DNA from 3 places in the Mesorhizobium sp. M0848 genome. Region 3 is predicted to be linked to each of the others. Evidence: riboswitches for the same ligand, from Rfam matches in the RefSeq annotation. Region 3 holds a riboswitch; each other region holds the start of a gene.
What was found. A riboswitch is a leader RNA that binds a small molecule or an ion and turns the genes downstream of it on or off. The one in region 3 is predicted to bind cobalamin.
Positions count from the first base shown of each region.

Region 1 (5,480 bases), on a different contig from region 3:
TCGAAGGTTTTGGCATCCACATCGCCAAGACCGAGATCCTCTAGGCAGCTAGCGCCCGGCTCGAAACCGGGCGCTATCTGATTATTCCGCGGCAATCGCGGCCGCTTCACATCCGTCCATCTCGCACTCAGTCGTGGCAAGGCTGCGTTGGCCAAGCAGCACCGTGGCCAGCGCGATCGTGCCTGAAGCCACCGACACCCAGAACCCGTTCGGTGCACCGAACGCATCCACCACCGCGCCGGCCGCGAACGAGCCCAGCGCCATGCCGATGCCGATGCCGGTCATGACCCAGGTGATGCCTTCGGTCAGCATCGCTTCCGGCACATGCCGCTCGATCAGGCCGAAGGCCGTGATGAAGGTCGGCGAGATCGCCACACCGCTGATGAACACGGTCAGCGCCAGCAGCGGCACGGTGTCGGCGGCGAGCGGCAACAGCGTGCCGAGCGCGACGAGGGCGACTGCGATGGCGAGCTGGCGTTGCAGCGGCGCCTCGCGCTAGGAAGCCGGCGGCCGCAAAGCCCTTGGCGCCGGGGGCACGAAAGATTTCCGCATAGGGATTTTGCATCGGTTGGTTCCTCGACAAAGGACGATTGGACAATTACATACGGAGCGTATGATTATTAGATAGAGCATACGCCGCGTATGTCAATTAGCATACGAAGCGTATGTGAATAGGTCCAGGACACATGCACAAACCCCGCAAGGAGATGATCGCCGAGACGCGCGCAAAGCTTATTGCGGCGGCCCGTCATGCCTTCGGCACAACAGGCTATGCGGAAGCCTCGATGGATGATTTCACCGCTTCGGCCGGGCTGACGCGCGGTGCGCTCTATCATCATTTCGGCGACAAGAAGGGGCTGTTGCAGGCGGTCATAGCCCAGATTGACGGCGAGATGGCGGCGCGCATCAATGAGGTCGCGTCGAGAGCACCGACCCGCTGGCAACATTTCGTCGACGAGTGCTCGACCTATATCGAGATGGCGCTGGAGCCGGAAATCCAGCGCATCATGTTCCGCGATGGCCCGGCCGTGCTGGGGGATCCAGCGCAATGGCCGAATGCCAGTGCGTGCATCGCTTCAATGACCGACCATCTGACCGCGCTGCAGGAGGAGGGGGTCGTTGTCTCCAGCCTCGACCCCGAGACCGCCTCGCGACTGATCATCGGAGCGAGCAGCCAGGCAGCGCAACGGATCGCCAATTCGAACGACCCCGAAACGACGTCGAAGAAGGTGGTGACGGCGTTCAAGCAACTGCTCGAAGGCCTGCTCAGGAAGCCGGATCCGCAGTCGAATTGAAGTTCTCACCGGAGCTTTCGTGCCGGCAGCTGTTCACGATAGGAATTTTTTCTTGACACCGTGCCCTCAGCTAAGGTATATATTCATCCATGGTGCTGATTTGCGCCAGTGACCCGCCGCACAGGCGGGTTTTTCGTTTGATGCTCCGTCAGCCAACGCGCTGGCGGGCTCCGAACCAACCCGTTACCCCGAATTCGTCGCCCTTTGGCGTCAGGGCCGGCAATTGACAATCGCCGGGTTGAGTCCATCCTCTTCCACCATCTCTGAGGCGGAGATTCGGGGCACATGTGGGATTTTGAGATCGGCCGGTCGGTGTCCATCATGATGCGGACCTGGCCGTTCATCGTTTTTCGCATGATCGTCTATTTCGGCATCACGCTGGCCTACATCATGGCGACCGGCACCGGTGCCTCTGTCGGCTATGGCGTCGGCCATATCTCCACTGATCCCGACGGGCCGCTGTCGTTTGCCCTGTGGGGCGGCGTGGTCGGTTTCGGCGTCGTCTCGATCGCCGTCTACTGGATCCGCGAATACATCCTCTATGTCGTCAAGGCCGGCCACATCGCCGTCATGGTTCATCTGATCGACGGCCGCGACATTCCCGGCGGTCAGGACCAGATCGCCTACGCCAGGGATGTCGTCACCCAGCGTTTTGCCGAAGCCAACATCCTTTTCGTCGTCGACCGACTCGTCAAGGGTGCCATCCATGCCATCACCGGCCTGCTCGGCGGTATCGCCGCCTTCCTGCCGATACCAGGCCTGAGCGGCCTGGTCTCCTTCATCAACACGGTGATCCGCCTGTCGCTGACCTATGTCGACGAGATCATCCTCGGCTACAACATCCGCATCAATTCAGCCTCGCCCTTCGAGACGGCGCGCCAAGGCGTAGTGCTCTATGCTCAGAACGGCAAGGTCATGGTCAAGAACGCCGTCTGGCTGGCGGTCATCATGTGGGGCATGTCGTTCATCATCTTTCTGATGATGCTGGCACCTGCCGGTGCGATTCTGTTCCTGATGCCTGGCCAGCTCGCCGGCTGGGCTTTTGTGCTCGCCATCGTCTTCGCCTGGGCATTCAAGGCGGCGTTCATCGAGCCTTTCGCCATCGCCTGCCTGATGCAGGTCTATTTCAAGACCATCGCGGGCCAGGTGCCCGATCCGGCCTGGGACGCCCGGCTGGCCGAGGCATCGTCGAAGTTCAGGGAGCTCAAGGACAAGGCGCTGGCCTCCTTCGGCGGTTCGCGCTGGGCTACGGCCGGCGCCACACCCTGATCGGCTGGGCGGATGGTGTCTGGTGAGGCAGGAACGGTGTTGAGGCGCGCCACGGTGGATTTGAGCTGTGTCTCGCCTTGCCCGGAAAAGGTCTCGCTCATGATCAGCTCCGGCAGCGGCAGCCGCCGTCCCCAGCCATGCGTTTCAAGGTCCGGTTTGGGAGCGAACTCGGAAACACGGCCGACGCAGAGATAGGCGACCGGCGTTACGTGATCCGGAATGGCCAACAGCCGCTTCAGCGCCTCAGCCTCGATGATGCTCACCCAGCCGACGCCAACGCCCTCGGCACGCGCGGCCAGCCAGAAATTCTGCACCGCGCAGACGGTGCTGTAGAGATCCATCTCCGGATTGTGCCAACGTCCCAGCGGCGAACCCTTCGAGCGCTGCCGGTCGCAGGTGATGCAGATGTTGAGCGCGCTCTCGCAGATGCCTTCCAGCTTGAGCTTGCGGTACAGCGCCTGTTTTTCCGCCTCGATAGCCGGCAGTTCCTGTTCTCGCGCGGCCAGGAACAGGTCGCGCACCTCCGCCCGTCGTTTGACATCGCGAATGACAATGAAATTCCATGGCTGCATGAAGCCGACCGATGGCGCGTGATGGGCGGCAAGCAGCAGCCGTGCCAGCACGTCGTCATCGATCGCGGTGGGCAGGAAATGGCTGCGCACGTCACGCCGCGTGAACATGGCGCGGTAGACCGCATCGCGCGCATTCTGGTCAAATCCATCGTCAATGGCAGCGGTCATGTGTTCCGGCATCGCTTGTCCCCTTGCGATTGCAGATTCAAAACTGACAGAGCGTACTTTGTGCGTCCAAGTAGACGCACGTCGCTCTGATGCCATCCGCCTGACCACGCGGATGACAATGCCTGCCAGGCCGGTCTTCTGGCTCGGGATCAACCCGCGTCCGGTGCCTTCCCGTCATCGACAGTGGCATTTACCGGCGCGGTCCCCCTCACAGCGTTGGGCACGCCACGGAATTCAACCGTGTTCCCGATTCTCCCGCTTGCGGCGGGCACCAGGCAGTACCAGGGACCTTACGCCGAAGCGCCCGCGGGGCCAATGCCTGCGGCGACGCGAATGGACGCAGTCGCGATTTTCCCCAGTCATCGGCCGCCCGTGCATGGCCTTTGTCGATCCGGGTCACTAGATTAGGACGATGACCACCCGTCTCTACACCCATCCGATCTTCCTCGAGCATCTCACGCCGCCCGGACATCCCGAGCGGCCCGACCGCTTACGCGCCATCGAGCGCGTGCTCGACGACGAAGCCTTTGCCGGGCTCGATCGTATTCAGGCGCCGGAAGGCGACGAGGCCACCATCCTCTACGCGCATCCCGCCGATTTCGTCGCCCGCGTTCGCGCCGCCATCCCCGACGAGGGGATTGCCCGCATCGATGCCGACACCACTGCCAGCCCGAAGAGCTGGCAAGCGGCGATCACCGCGATCGGCGCCGCCAACGCCGCCGTCGATGATGTCTTTTCGGGCCGCGCCGACAACGTCTTCGTCGCCGCCCGGCCGCCCGGCCATCATGCCGAAAAGACCACGGCGATGGGCTTTTGCCTGTTCAACACGGCGGCGATCGCGGCGCGTTATGCGCAGAAGAAACACGGTGTCGAGCGCGTTGCCGTCGTCGACTGGGACGTGCATCACGGCAATGGCACGCAGGATATTTTCTGGGACGATCCGTCGGTGCTCTATTGCTCGACACACCAGATGCCGCTTTATCCCGGCACCGGAGCGAAGACCGAAACGGGCGCCGGCAACATCGTCAACGCACCGCTGGCGCCGCAGACCGGCAGCGAAGTGTTTCGCGATGCCTTCCTGTCGCGCGTCCTGCCCGCGCTCGACAATTTCGCGCCCGACCTGATCATCATTTCGGCGGGGTTCGACGCGCACCACCGCGATCCGCTGGCCGAGATCAATCTGACCGAGGATGATTTCGACTGGGCGACCGGCCAGCTGATGCAGCGCGCGGCACGCCACAGCGGCAACCGGCTCGTCAGCCTGCTCGAGGGCGGCTACGATCTGCAGGGATTGGCATTTTCGGTCGCCGCCCATGTCGGGCGACTGATGAAAGGATGAATGATGGCCGATGAGACCAACGAAGACGTCAAGGCGATGAGCTTCGAGCAGGCACTCGATGCGCTGGAGAAGATCGTCGATGATCTGGAGCGTGGCGACGTGCCGCTCGACCAGTCGATCAGGATCTATGAACGTGGCGAGGCGCTGAAGGCGCATTGCGACCGGCTGCTGAAGGCCGCCGAGGACAAGGTCGAGAAGATCAGGCTGTCGCGCGACGGCAAGCCGGTCGGAACGGAGCCACTCGACGCGGATTGAGGCCCGGTCCGAACGATGGCCTCGCCTCACCAGTTTTTGGACAGGATCATGATCGAGGATATAACTCGTTCCGCTTGAAACAGCTCAAGGACAAGAGGAGATACGGAAGCGATGTGCAGAAACATCAAGACCCTGTTCAATTTTGATCCGCCGGCAACCAATGACGAGGTGCGCGACGCGGCTCTTCAGTTCGTCCGCAAGCTGAGCGGAACGACGCGGCCCTCGAAGCAGAACCAGCACGCCTTCGACCATGCCGTCGAAGCCATCGCCGCCTCGGCGCGCGAACTGCTCGATTCCCTGGAAACCCACCAGCATCCGCGTAATCGCGAAGAGGTGGCGGCCAAGCTGCGGGCAAAGGCGGCGATCCGCTTTGCCTGATGCGGCCAGGCGGCCTTCGACCACCGACAAGGAGAGTCCATGAGCTTCTTCCCCGGGAAAGACCCTGAGGCAGGCGATGCCTTCGCCAGCGATCAGATCGAATTGATGGTCATACCCAACGCCAAGGATATCGGCGGTTTTCAGGTGCGCCGTGCCCTGCCGACGGCAAAAAGGCGGCTGGTGGGGCCGTTCATCTTCTTCGAC
Region 1 is NZ_JAMYOM010000002.1:330,435-335,914, forward strand. Features, by position in the region: gene ribB (3,4-dihydroxy-2-butanone-4-phosphate synthase) at 1-44, shown strand, start outside; partial or broken gene NKH95_RS03480 (MFS transporter) at 82-486, opposite strand; gene NKH95_RS03485 (TetR/AcrR family transcriptional regulator) at 687-1,295, shown strand; gene NKH95_RS03490 (hypothetical protein) at 1,581-2,564, shown strand; partial or broken gene bluB (5,6-dimethylbenzimidazole synthase) at 2,687-3,400, opposite strand; cobalamin riboswitch at 3,416-3,595, opposite strand; gene NKH95_RS03500 (histone deacetylase family protein) at 3,717-4,643, shown strand; gene NKH95_RS03505 (exodeoxyribonuclease VII small subunit) at 4,647-4,898, shown strand; gene NKH95_RS03510 (DUF2277 domain-containing protein) at 5,010-5,276, shown strand; gene NKH95_RS03515 (pirin family protein) at 5,316-5,480, shown strand, end outside.
Region 1: it holds a riboswitch for cobalamin, as region 3 does, so the genes downstream of both, bluB (5,6-dimethylbenzimidazole synthase) here and NKH95_RS32235 (aromatic ring-hydroxylating oxygenase subunit alpha) in region 3, are expected to answer to the same signal.

Region 2 (5,480 bases), on a different contig from region 3:
GCGCAACCAGCAGCAGCACGACGCCGGCAGCCAATATGCCGCCGGTGAAGGCCGCGACCGGCAATGTCCAGATGCCGAAACTGTCGCCGAAGACGGTGATGACGGAAACCGCACCCGCGGCGGCGCCCGACGACAGGCCGAACAGGAACGGGTCGGCAAGGTCGTTGCGGGTCACCGTCTGCAGCAGCGCACCGACGACGCCGAGACCGGCCCCGACGCAGATGGCCAGGATCGTGCGCGGCAGCCGCAGGTCGACGACGATCTTGCCGACCGGCCCGGCCACGTCGTGCCCGCTGAAGCCGACTGCGCGGCCAAGCGCGGCAACAACATCGGTCAGCGGGATCAGCGTCGAGCCGTAGGCGATCGACAGCAGAGCGAGAGCGGCGATCGCCGCCGCCCCCGCCAGCATGGCCAGTGCAAATGCCGTATGGCGCAAGCCTGGAAATGCGTCGTGTCTGTCAGGACGCGTGCGACGCACTTCCAGGATCTTTTGTTCATGCATGTCGTTGCCCCAAAACCGCTGCGCACTTTTGGGCCACAGGCATCAAAACGCTTCCGGATGCATGGCCTTGGCGATCTTGTCGATCGCTTCGATGTTGGCCGGGCCCGGCGTCAGTTCGGCATAGCGCAGGGCGACGAAGCGCTCGTTCTTGACCGCGTCCGTCTCCTTCATCGCCGGATGCGCCTTCAGGAAATCGAGCAGTTTCCTGTAGCCACCGCCATCCTGGTAATCGAGCAGGATGAGGAATTGCGGATTGCGCGACGCCACCGTTTCCCAGTCCGTGTTGCCCCAGCTGGTATCCATGTCGGCCATGATGTTGTCGCCGCCGGCGGCTGATATCATGGCGCTGGGGATGGCGAATTTGCCTGCGGTGAACGGCTTGTCCTCGCCGGAATCATAGAGGAAGACCCGCGTTCCCTTGGCGTCGCCGACCTTGGCGGTGATCTCGGCGAGCCGCGTCTTCCAGCCGGAGACAAGCTTCTCAGCTTCGGCCTCCTTGCCGAAGATCTTGCCCAGTTTCTCGACGTCGCCATAGAGTAGGTCCATCGAGGCGGCGGGGCGGCTCTTGTCGAGATGGACGCAGCTTTCCGTCAGCACCAGCGTCTTGATGCCGTGCGGAGCAAGCGTGTCGGGCGTCACTTCACCACCCGGCTTCATGCCATAATACCAGCCGGCGAAGAAAAAATCGGGCTCGACCGCGACGAGGTTTTCGAGCGTCGGATATTTCGGCGCCAGTTCCGGGATCGAACCCTGCTCGGCCTTGAACTCAGGACCCACCTTGTACCATCCGGTGATGCCGGTCAGGCCGACGATCGACGGCTGCAGTTTCAGCGCGAAAGCCATCTCGGCCATGTTGAGATCCTGGATGACGGCGCGCTTCGGCGGCGCATCGAAGGTCAGCGGCTTGCCGCAGCTGTCGACAGTTACCGGGAAGGCCAGGGCTGTCGAGGCCAGCAGCGAGAAGGCAAGCGAAAAAGCAAGGCGTTTCAAGGGTTTGCTCCTGTGGACGGGATGATCGATATGGGACGGCTTCAATCAGGATGGCGGCGCGGCACGGTTCGGAACATCGAACACCGTCAGTTCGCGGTCTTCGGTCGGATGGCGCAGACGCAGCACATCGATGCCGAAAATTTCGCGAATCAGCTTTTGGGTCAGCGCTTCGCGCGGTGCGGCGAGCGCTTGCAGACGGGCATGGTTCATCACCGCCACCCTGGTGGCGAACGGTGCCACCAGCGCCAGATCGTGCAGCACCGCGATCACCGTCATCTCGAAGCCTGCCACGAGGTCGAGCAGTTCGCCGCGGGCGCGCGGGTCGAGATGGTTGGTCGGCTCGTCGAGGAACAGGATCTTTGGCTGCTGGGCGATGGCGCGGGCCAGTTGGGCGCGCTGGCGCTCGCCGCCCGACAGCGAGCCGATGGTGCGGCCAAGCAGCGGCAGCAGGCCGGTCCGGCGCAGCGCATCGACGACAATGTCACGCTCCTCGCTCCTGCGCCGTAGCCGAGCGTGCGGGACCCGGCCCAGCTCGACATAGTCGATCACCGCCAGCCGCGGATCGGGCTGGTCGGTCTGGCCGACAACGGCGATATGCAGCGCCCGCTCGGCGGCGGAAATCCCGCCCAGCCGGCGCCCGCCGAGGTTCACCTCGCCGGAGCTCGGCCGCAGCATGCCCGACAGCATGCGCAGCAGCGTCGTCTTGCCCGCGCCGTTGGGACCGATGATGGCTAGGCGATCGCCAGCGGCCACCGAGAAGCTGACCGCCTGGACCAGATCCCGCCCATTGGCCATGGCGCAGAGGTCATGTGCTTCGAGAAGCGCTACGGTCATCGGCTGCCCGCCAGATTGCCGGGATGGCAAAGCGTGCACACGATGATGCGATGATCGATAGAGCCGTCCAACTTTCCGTCACTTTCCAAAACTGGCGACGGAAGGAAGCTGGCGAAGCGGCCGACAAGACCGGGATTCGCGTTTCCTCCCGGCACACCCCGTCCGGTCAACTCAGTGATGGCAGGTCTCCTGGCTCGCGGGTCGTTGCGCCATCCTGCCTTCCCAGCCTTGCCGGCCAGTGGCATTCACGGATTTTGCTCGCCGCTTACAGTTGCGGGGGCAGCCACGGCCTCGACCCCTGGGGATCTCACCGTGTTCCCTTTTCACCCCTCGCCTTTCGACTCGGGGACCATCACCGCTTCAGCGTAGATTTCCCCCAATCGCTTCGCAATGGATTTCTCGGACGGAGTGGTGGGCCGGCTAGGGGAAACAGGCATTTCACGCTTTCGATATGTAATAACATTACGTGTTTAGAGGATGCCGCCTGGCGCTGTCAAGCGAAGCCTGCCGAATTGGCTCGTCGGCGGCAAGGGGCGCTCGACCGCTGCGCCATATCGGTGTGCGACTGTGACGGGATCGGTTCGATTGCGCGGGATGCGCAATTTCGATCAAACTGGCCGCGCCAGGAAACGGCAGGATGATCTGGCCAATGCGAGGAGCAAAATGAACCCGACCGAGAAAGCGCTGTGGTTCGTCGAAAGTCATCTGCCGGAGGCGATCTCGCTTGACGATATCGCGCAAAGCAGCGGCGTGTCGCGTTTTCATGTGACGCGGGCTTTCGGCGCTGCCACGGGCCGCTCGGTGATGGGCTACATGCGCTCACGCCGGCTCACCGAGGCGGCGCGCAAGCTGGCCGGCGGGGCGCCCGACATTCTCTCCGTCGCGCTCGACGCCGGCTACAACTCGCATGAGGCGTTCACCCGTGCCTTCCGCGATCAGTTCGGCACCACGCCGGAACTGGTGCGCGCGCAAGGCACACTCGACAAGCTCGACCTCGTGGAGCCGATCCTGATGGACCAGTCCTTCCTCACCAATCTCGAACCACCGCGTTTCGAGACCAGCCGGCCGTTCCTGATCGCCGGCCTCGGCGAACGCTACAGCTGCGAAACCAGCGCCGCCATTCCGATGCAATGGCAGCGCTTCGGCCCCTATATCGGCAACATTCCGGGCGAGACCGGCGATGTCGCCTATGGCGTCTGCGTCAACGGCGACGATGCCGGCAATTTCGACTACATCGCTGGCGTCGAAGTGTCTGATTTTTCCGACCTGCCCAAGGAATTCAGCCGGGCGCGGGTGCCGGCGCAGAAATATGCGGTCTTTGCCCACCGCGAACACATCTCGACCATCCGCCGCACGGTCAATACGATCTGGAACAAATGGCTGCCGGCTTCCGGCCACGAGATATCGGATGCGCCGGAATTCGAACGCTACGGCCCTGAGTTCGACCCACGCAGCGGCAATGGCGGGCTGGAGATCTGGATACCGGTGAAGGCGTAGTCGGTCAGGCCATCGGCAGCGCCGGCCAGCGATCGACTATCCCGCCGCCGGAAAACACCGCGATCGACCCGAACTGCTGCAGCACGGCTTCGCTCTGCGTCGGCCTTAGAAACGCGTAGTCGCCGGGTTTTACGGTCGCGTCGGCGGGCAAGCCCATGAATTGCTGGTTGGAGGACAGGCCGAGCAGCCCATTCGCCTTCATGCCTTCGGGGAAGACGGGCTCGGCCATCCACTTGCCGCCATAGAGATAGCAGCCCTTGCGCGGGAAGCGGCCGAGCGCCTGCAGCAGGCGGGTGACGGCCGGCGGGCCAGGCAGCATCGGCTCGACCATTTTCAGGATCGGCGTGCCGATGAAGGCCGCCGGCTGGAAGCCGTCGAGGCCTGGCGTATCGAAATCACTGGGCAGCACAAAGGCCGAGCCCATCGAAACCTCGTTGGCCATGCCGCCATGATGAAGCAGCGCGGTCTTGCTGCCGCCGATGTTCAGGATACGGCGCTGGTCGGCGCCGAGACAGGCGACGAACGCCGAGGCCTGCGCCGACGCCTCGGCCAATGCCTTTGCCGGTCCGCCGAAAAGGCCGGGAATGAGCGGCGCATGCGCCTCGTAGGCCATGACGCCTTCGCAATGCAGCCGGGCCGGCAACGCGCTCAACGCCTTCGACAAGGCCTCAGGATTGGCGAACCCGCCGCGATGCAGCCCGACATCGATCTCGAAAGCGATGCGCAGGCCGATGCCGAGTTCGCCAGCGAGGGCGCCATATTCCGCCAGTCTCTCCTCGCTGTCGATCAGCCAGCAGACACGCGACCAGTCAACATTACCCTTCACCAGCGCAGCCCTTGCCGCACCGATCGGCATCGGCTTGCCATAGAGCAGATCGGCATCCGGGAACGCCTTCAGCACCGCCTCGCTGATCGGCGGGTGAAAGGTCATGAAGCGCTCACTGCCGAGCGCCTTGCCGATATGCACAAGCAGCGGCAGGCAGGCGAGCGATTTGTCGACCAACCGCACAGCAAGGCCGGGGTCGAGCCTGTCTTTCACCAGGGCGATATTGCGGTCCAGTCGGTCGAGATCGAGCACCAGACAGGGCTGGAAGATACCGGCGCTCTTCAGTGCGTCCGACAGGGCGTAAAAATAGGCGCTCATCGTTCGATGCCAAAAGGACTGGGCTCGATGCCGAACAGGCCGGCCATGTAGGGTGAGACAAAGCGGTTTTGCGGATCGATGTCGCGGCGCACCGCCATGGCGTCGTCCCAGCGCGGGTAGAGCTTTTTCAGCTCCGCGGCCTTGAGGCTGTGCATCTTGCCCCAATGCGGCCTGCCGCCATATCTGCGGAAGATAGGTTCGGCCGCCCGCATGAATGGCAGCGGATCGTTCGCCGCGTCATGGTGGATGGCGATCGAGCAGGTCGGCCTCCTGTAGAATGGCGACAGCCAGAATTCGTCGGGCGCAACGGTGCGCACCTCCATCGGGAAATAGACCTCGGGAAAACGCTTCTCGGTCAGCTCGATGATCTCGGCCAGCGCCTTCGGCCCTTCCTCGAACGGCAAATGATATTCCATCTCGTTGAACTTGGTCTGCCGGTCGCTGGCATAGACGTTGAGCCAGTCCTGCACGTAGTCCTCGGCCGGCAATTTGGCGATGGCGCCCAGGATCAGA
Region 2 is NZ_JAMYOM010000001.1:80,023-85,502, forward strand. Features, by position in the region: partial or broken gene NKH95_RS00410 (FecCD family ABC transporter permease) at 1-409, opposite strand, end outside; gene NKH95_RS00415 (ABC transporter substrate-binding protein) at 545-1,492, opposite strand; gene NKH95_RS00420 (ABC transporter ATP-binding protein) at 1,538-2,326, opposite strand; cobalamin riboswitch at 2,489-2,695, opposite strand; gene NKH95_RS00425 (AraC family transcriptional regulator) at 2,990-3,823, shown strand; gene NKH95_RS00430 (DSD1 family PLP-dependent enzyme) at 3,828-4,967, opposite strand; gene NKH95_RS00435 (D-arabinono-1,4-lactone oxidase) at 4,964-5,480, opposite strand, start outside.
Region 2: it holds a riboswitch for cobalamin, as region 3 does, so the genes downstream of both, NKH95_RS00420 (ABC transporter ATP-binding protein) here and NKH95_RS32235 (aromatic ring-hydroxylating oxygenase subunit alpha) in region 3, are expected to answer to the same signal.

Region 3 (5,480 bases):
GTCGAGCCGTCGTCGATGACGATGATGTCGAGATCGGCGGCGTCCCGCTGCCGCACCAGCGAGCGCAATGCCGAAACGACATAGCGCTCACGATTGTAGACGGGCATTATCACGCTCAGTTTCACGAATCGCCCCGCGCGAGAAAGTCGGCAATCGTGCCGGCTATCTCCTGTGGCTGCGTCCCCAGCGACAGACGATAGCACGGCAGCAGGCGGGTCAGGTCGCTGAAGAAGCGAAAGCCGCTCTCCCGCTCGCCCGGCATCTGCGCTATGCCCGACGGGGCCAAGGCGATCATGGCATCCCTGCGCGACACCGGCACGATCGAACTTGCCCCACGACCGCTGATATGTGGTGCCAACAGCGCGACGATGTCGAGAGTTTCAGGCACCGGCCGGGGAGCGATGTCATCAATGTGAAAGGCATGCTTGCCTTGCCAGTTGAGCGGACCATGCGCCTTCAGCCGGTGCTCCAGCCCAAGCCGCGCGAACCCCTGGGGATCCTGCTTGAGTGTTGAAAACAACGGGCGGGCAGTCACGCCGTTGGAGAGGTCGACCAGCACATAGTCGTCGCCGACGCTGTCCAGCCCGTGGAGAAGGCCGGCGGCGACGGTCCCGGATTTCCCGGCGCCGCCCGCGCCGGCCAGCAGCACGCCCTTGCCATTGGTGCCGAGCGTGCCGGCATGGGCAAGGCGCATGCCGCGCGCCGCATATTCCCAATGCAGGAAAGCCCGCAGCGGCGCTCCCGGCTCCCACGGCGGAAAGGCGTCGGCCGAAGCCATCAATTGCACGCCAACGCGACGTTGCGGATCATAGAACTGCCAGAAATCCAGGTCGTGGAAATGGTTGCCGCGCAATCCTGCTTCCGCCAGTTGGGTGGCGAAGCCATGCTGCGTGAAGGGTCCCTGGCCCCAACTGGCCGGTACCGCGATGCCGTCAATACCGGGATGTGCGACGAAGACGCGGCAGATGTCGGCAGGCGTTCGGCTGCCCGGAGGCGTGACAAAGCCATGAGCGAAGGCATCCGCCAACGCGCCGGCGCTGACATGCGCGGTCAGATCCAGATGCGGCAAGCTCGCCTTGCGGGTCAGTGGATAATGCGCGGCGCTGCTCTCTGCTTGCGCCAGGACATGACGTGCGTAGTCAGCCAGGTTTTCGAGAGTGATGTTCGGCATGGGTTTGCCTGTTCCGGAGCTGTCCGGCAACGAGAACCTGATGGGCGCTTCAGTTGGCTTGCTTCACCGCGGGCCAGCCGAGGGGCTCCTCGACCTCGTGGATGGGATCGACGACAATGAGATCGGCGAGATCGTCATGGATGTCGACCTTGAGGGGCTCTCTGGCAGCGGCGAGCTGAGCCAGCAATTCGCTTGGAACCGGTCTTGCCATGCCATCGGTTACGGCCGCCAGCAAACCGAATTCGAGCAATTGTGAAACAAAGCCGTCAATCGCGGCGGCATCGAGGGCGCCAATTCCGGTCGCGGCGCCGACCAGTTCGGAGGCAGGCACGCCGGACGACAGTGCATCCCAAAGTCTGCTGCCTGAATCAGAGAAGCCGAAATATTTGCCCGTGGTCAGGTCAAGAACGACGGCTTCGCCGTCGAAGGATTCAAAGACGATATCCTTGCTGGCAATGGCATAGATGCCGGATTGTCGCATGTTTGCTCCCCCGCCGAGCAGGCCGCGGAGATGATCTTCGGGCCTTACGGTCAACCCCACCGTTGCAGGCGTCTAACCATTTGCAGGGTTTTTGGCAAGATGGCGCAGACTCGGGCGAGCGCAGCCGGTCACGCTTCGATTTCAAGCGCAGAAAGCGGCTTCGAGCAACAGGCGAGGATAAAGCCGTCCTCGATTTCGTGATCGAGGATGCCGCCATTGTGACTCATCTCGACGTCGCCCGCGACCTTCCTCACCTTGCAGGTGCCGCACAGGCCGAACTCGCAGGCGGCGGGAATCCGCACCCCAGAGGCGCGTGCCGTCTGCAGCACGGTCTGGCCGGCGACGCATTCGGCATCGACATCGGAAAGCGAAAACCGGATCGGCGTCACGGCCTCGACGGCAACGGCGGCGCCGTCTTCCGGCAGTGGCGAGAACGGCGCCTGGATCTCCTCCACGGCAGGCGCCGCAAAGCTTTCCTGATGGTATTTCGCCATGTCGAAGCCGGCGGCGTTCAGCATGCCGCGCACGGCGCGCATGAAGGGATCGGGGCCGCAGCAGAAGATCTCGCGCTCACGGAAATCGGGCGCCAGCAATGGCAGCCGGATCGCGTCGATGCGGCCCATATGGCCGAACCAGCCCTCGCGGCTCGACCGCTCCTCGATCATGAAGCCGAGCGACAGGCCGGGCATGCGGCTGCCGAGCAGCTCGAGTTCCTTGCGGAAAATGATCTCTTCCGGGCGGCGCGCACAGTTGACGAAGCCGACATCTGTCCATGGCGCACAGTCGTTCAGCCAGCGCAGCATCGACATCATCGGCGTCACGCCGGAGCCGGCCGAAATGAACAGATATTTGGCCGCCGGGTGGCTGTGTAGCGAGAAGTCGCCGGTCGGCCCATAGGCCTTGACGTGCGAGCCCGGCGTCAGATGGTCGAACATCCAGCGCGTACCGGTGCTGCCCGCCTGCGCCTTGACCGTCACCGCGATTGAGAACGGCCGCGACGGCGAGGACGACAGCGTGTAGGTGCGCATCAGCGGCCCGTCCGATGTCGGTAATTCCAGCGTCACGAACTGGCCCGGTTTGTAGCGGAACCAGGTCTGGTTGTCGGAGCGGAAGGTGAAGGTCTTCACGTCAGGCGCTTCGTCACTGACGCCGATCACTTCCAGCACCTGCAGCCTGTCGTTCCAGGGCGTCATCTGGTCGAGATGGCGATAGAGGCCAAGGTCCGTCATCGCATTCATCCTCTTGTCCCCTGGGCTAGGCGACGCTGCGCAGGGCCGGCCGGTCGCCTTCTGCAAGGCGCGGTCCGATGAACGACGCGTACCACTCGACGAACTGGATCACGCCGCCCTCATGCAGCTCCGAATAGGGGCCTGGTTCGTAGGCCGGCGACAAGATGCCGAAGGCGTTTTCCTCGACGATGCGACGGTCCTGGTCGTTGGTCTCGGTCCAGACATGGGTGAGCTCAGCGAGATCGTAGTCGACGCCTTCGACCGCATCCTTGTGGACGAGCCATTTTGTCGTCACCGCGGTTTCCGTGGCACTGATCGGCAGCACGCGGAAGGTGACGGCATGGTCGCCGAGGATATGGTTCCAGGTTGTCGGATAATGATAAAGCAGCAAGGAGCCGATGCGGTCGGTTGAAACGCTGTCGGACAGGTTCTTCTGGACCGCCCGTTTTCCCGTCATGGTGTAGCTGACGGCATCGCGCAGCAGCGGCGCGCGGGTGGCGCGGTACTGCCCTGCCGGATCGATGCGGAATTTGCTCGGCAGGCCTGATGCCTCGCATTTGGCCCAGTGCGCGACCATTTCAGGGTCGCTGTCGGCGCCGTTGACGCCGGTCACGGTCGGAGCCTCGGGGAAGGTCTTGCACAGCTCAGGATGATTGGCGGCGCAGTGATAGCACTCGCGGTTGTTTTCCCAGACCAGCTTCCAGTTGCCCTTCTCGACGATCGTGCTCTCGAAGGCGATCTTTGCTTCACGCAACCGGTGCGGCAAAAGATAGGGTTCGATCATCGCCCGCATCGGCGCGAAATCCGCCGGCTCCTTGGCCAGACAGATGAAGATGTAGCCGCCGACGCTCTCGCAGGCGACCGGCTTCAGGCTGAAATCACTCTTGTCGAAACCGTCGGCCATCTGGCGGGCAAACAGCAGGCGGCCGTCCAGCTCATAGGTCCACTGGTGATAGGGGCAGACGAGCTTTGCCGCCGTGCCCTTCTCCGTGTTGCATACACGGCTGCCGCGATGGCGGCAGGAATTGTGGAAGGCGTTGATCTTGCCGTGCTGGTCGCGGACAAGGACCACCGGATAGTCGCCGATCTGCACGGTGATGTAGCTGCCCGGCTTCGGCAGTTCGCAATCATGGCCGATGAACAGCCAGTCGCGATACCAGATCAGCTCCATGTCGAGCTTGAAGTAGTCCGGATCGGTGTAGAAGGGCTGCTCCAGCGAAAAGCCTTGCCGGCGCCCCTTCAGGAGCCTCAGCATGTCGTTGCGGGTATCCATGTCCTGTCCTCGTTTCTAAGGACTGAACTGGTGGTGATGGAGGAAGGATTGAAACGCAGGCCGGCTAGGTGCCAGACATGCGCTATCCACCTCTTGACCGCCCACCGCGATCAGTCGAGTCTAACAATCTTGGGCTGGTTTCCGGGCTCTGGAGTTGTCCTTGCGGACCATCGCGACACCTTCCCAGGCAGTTGCCCAGTGGTCTCCCGTTGCGACTTGAACTCCACCACCGTTGCGGGGGCAGCGCCGGATTCTGACCGGCTTCCCAATTCTCCGCCTCGTCGTCACGAAGCGGCACCTGAGATGGTATGATCTAACCACGATCGGGGGCGCGCCGTCGGCATGAAAACGACATCGTATCCATGCGGCGCGACACGGCCTGCGAACGTTCCCGCAGACCGTCGCGGGCTGAAATCCACCTCCCGGATGACCATTTTGCCGGCTGCGATATCCCCGAATCGGACCCCTTGGCGGGGTCAAAAAAGGTTAACGGTTTCGAAAAGTGACTATTAGCTCGATCTAAAATCGAACCGAACGGTTCGTTTCTGTTGACGGTGCGTGCAGGACGGTGTGAACGCTGGGCCTCTGAAACAGTCAGTGATCCATCCAGCGGTTACACTTAACATGCTGATTTAAAGAAGAAAAATATACCCGTAGATTCCCTTGGCACAATTTCAAGGTGTGGATTCATGGTCCACACGGAACAACTTCGTGATTGGAAAAGGCGGGGTTGCCCTCCCACATCGGGGCTGTCCGAACGACGCGATTTCATTTCCAAGACACGCCGCTAGACGGACGGAAAAAGACGATACTGGAGTACAAAAATGAAAAAGATCATTCTCACTGCCGCAGCCCTTCTGGCCATTTCCGGCAGCGCCTTCGCTGGTAGCGACCACTACGGTTCGAACGCCGCGGCAGCCACTGCTGTCGACAGCTCGTACACCGCTTCGACCAAGAAGTCGGAACCGGCTGCTCAGGCGCCTGCCCAGGGTGCTGACCGCAACGTCTTCGGCAACAACTAACAGCCGATTCCCAGTCGACGGCGGGCTCGCCCGCCGCCCTGGCGAAATTCAGACATTCAGGAGTATTTAAGATGAACAAGATCCTCATTGCTGCCGCCGCCGTTCTGGCCATCTCCGGCAGCGCTTTCGCCGGCAGCGACAACTACGGTTCGAACGGCTCTAACCAGCCTGCCGCCGCAGTGGACCAGTCGTACACGGCTTCCACCAAGACCTCGGAACCGGCTGCCCAGACGCCCGCTCAGGGCAGCGACCGTAACCTCTTCGGTCGCTAACAGCCAATTTCGCAAGCGACGGCAGCTGTGTC
Region 3 is NZ_JAMYOM010000045.1:18,963-24,442, forward strand. Features, by position in the region: gene NKH95_RS32215 (glycosyltransferase family 2 protein) at 1-107, opposite strand, end outside; gene NKH95_RS32220 (serine kinase) at 122-1,171, opposite strand; gene NKH95_RS32225 (PqqD family protein) at 1,221-1,652, opposite strand; gene NKH95_RS32230 (FAD-binding oxidoreductase) at 1,781-2,881, opposite strand; gene NKH95_RS32235 (aromatic ring-hydroxylating oxygenase subunit alpha) at 2,907-4,154, opposite strand; cobalamin riboswitch at 4,270-4,471, opposite strand; gene NKH95_RS32240 (DUF680 domain-containing protein) at 4,979-5,176, shown strand; gene NKH95_RS32245 (DUF680 domain-containing protein) at 5,248-5,448, shown strand.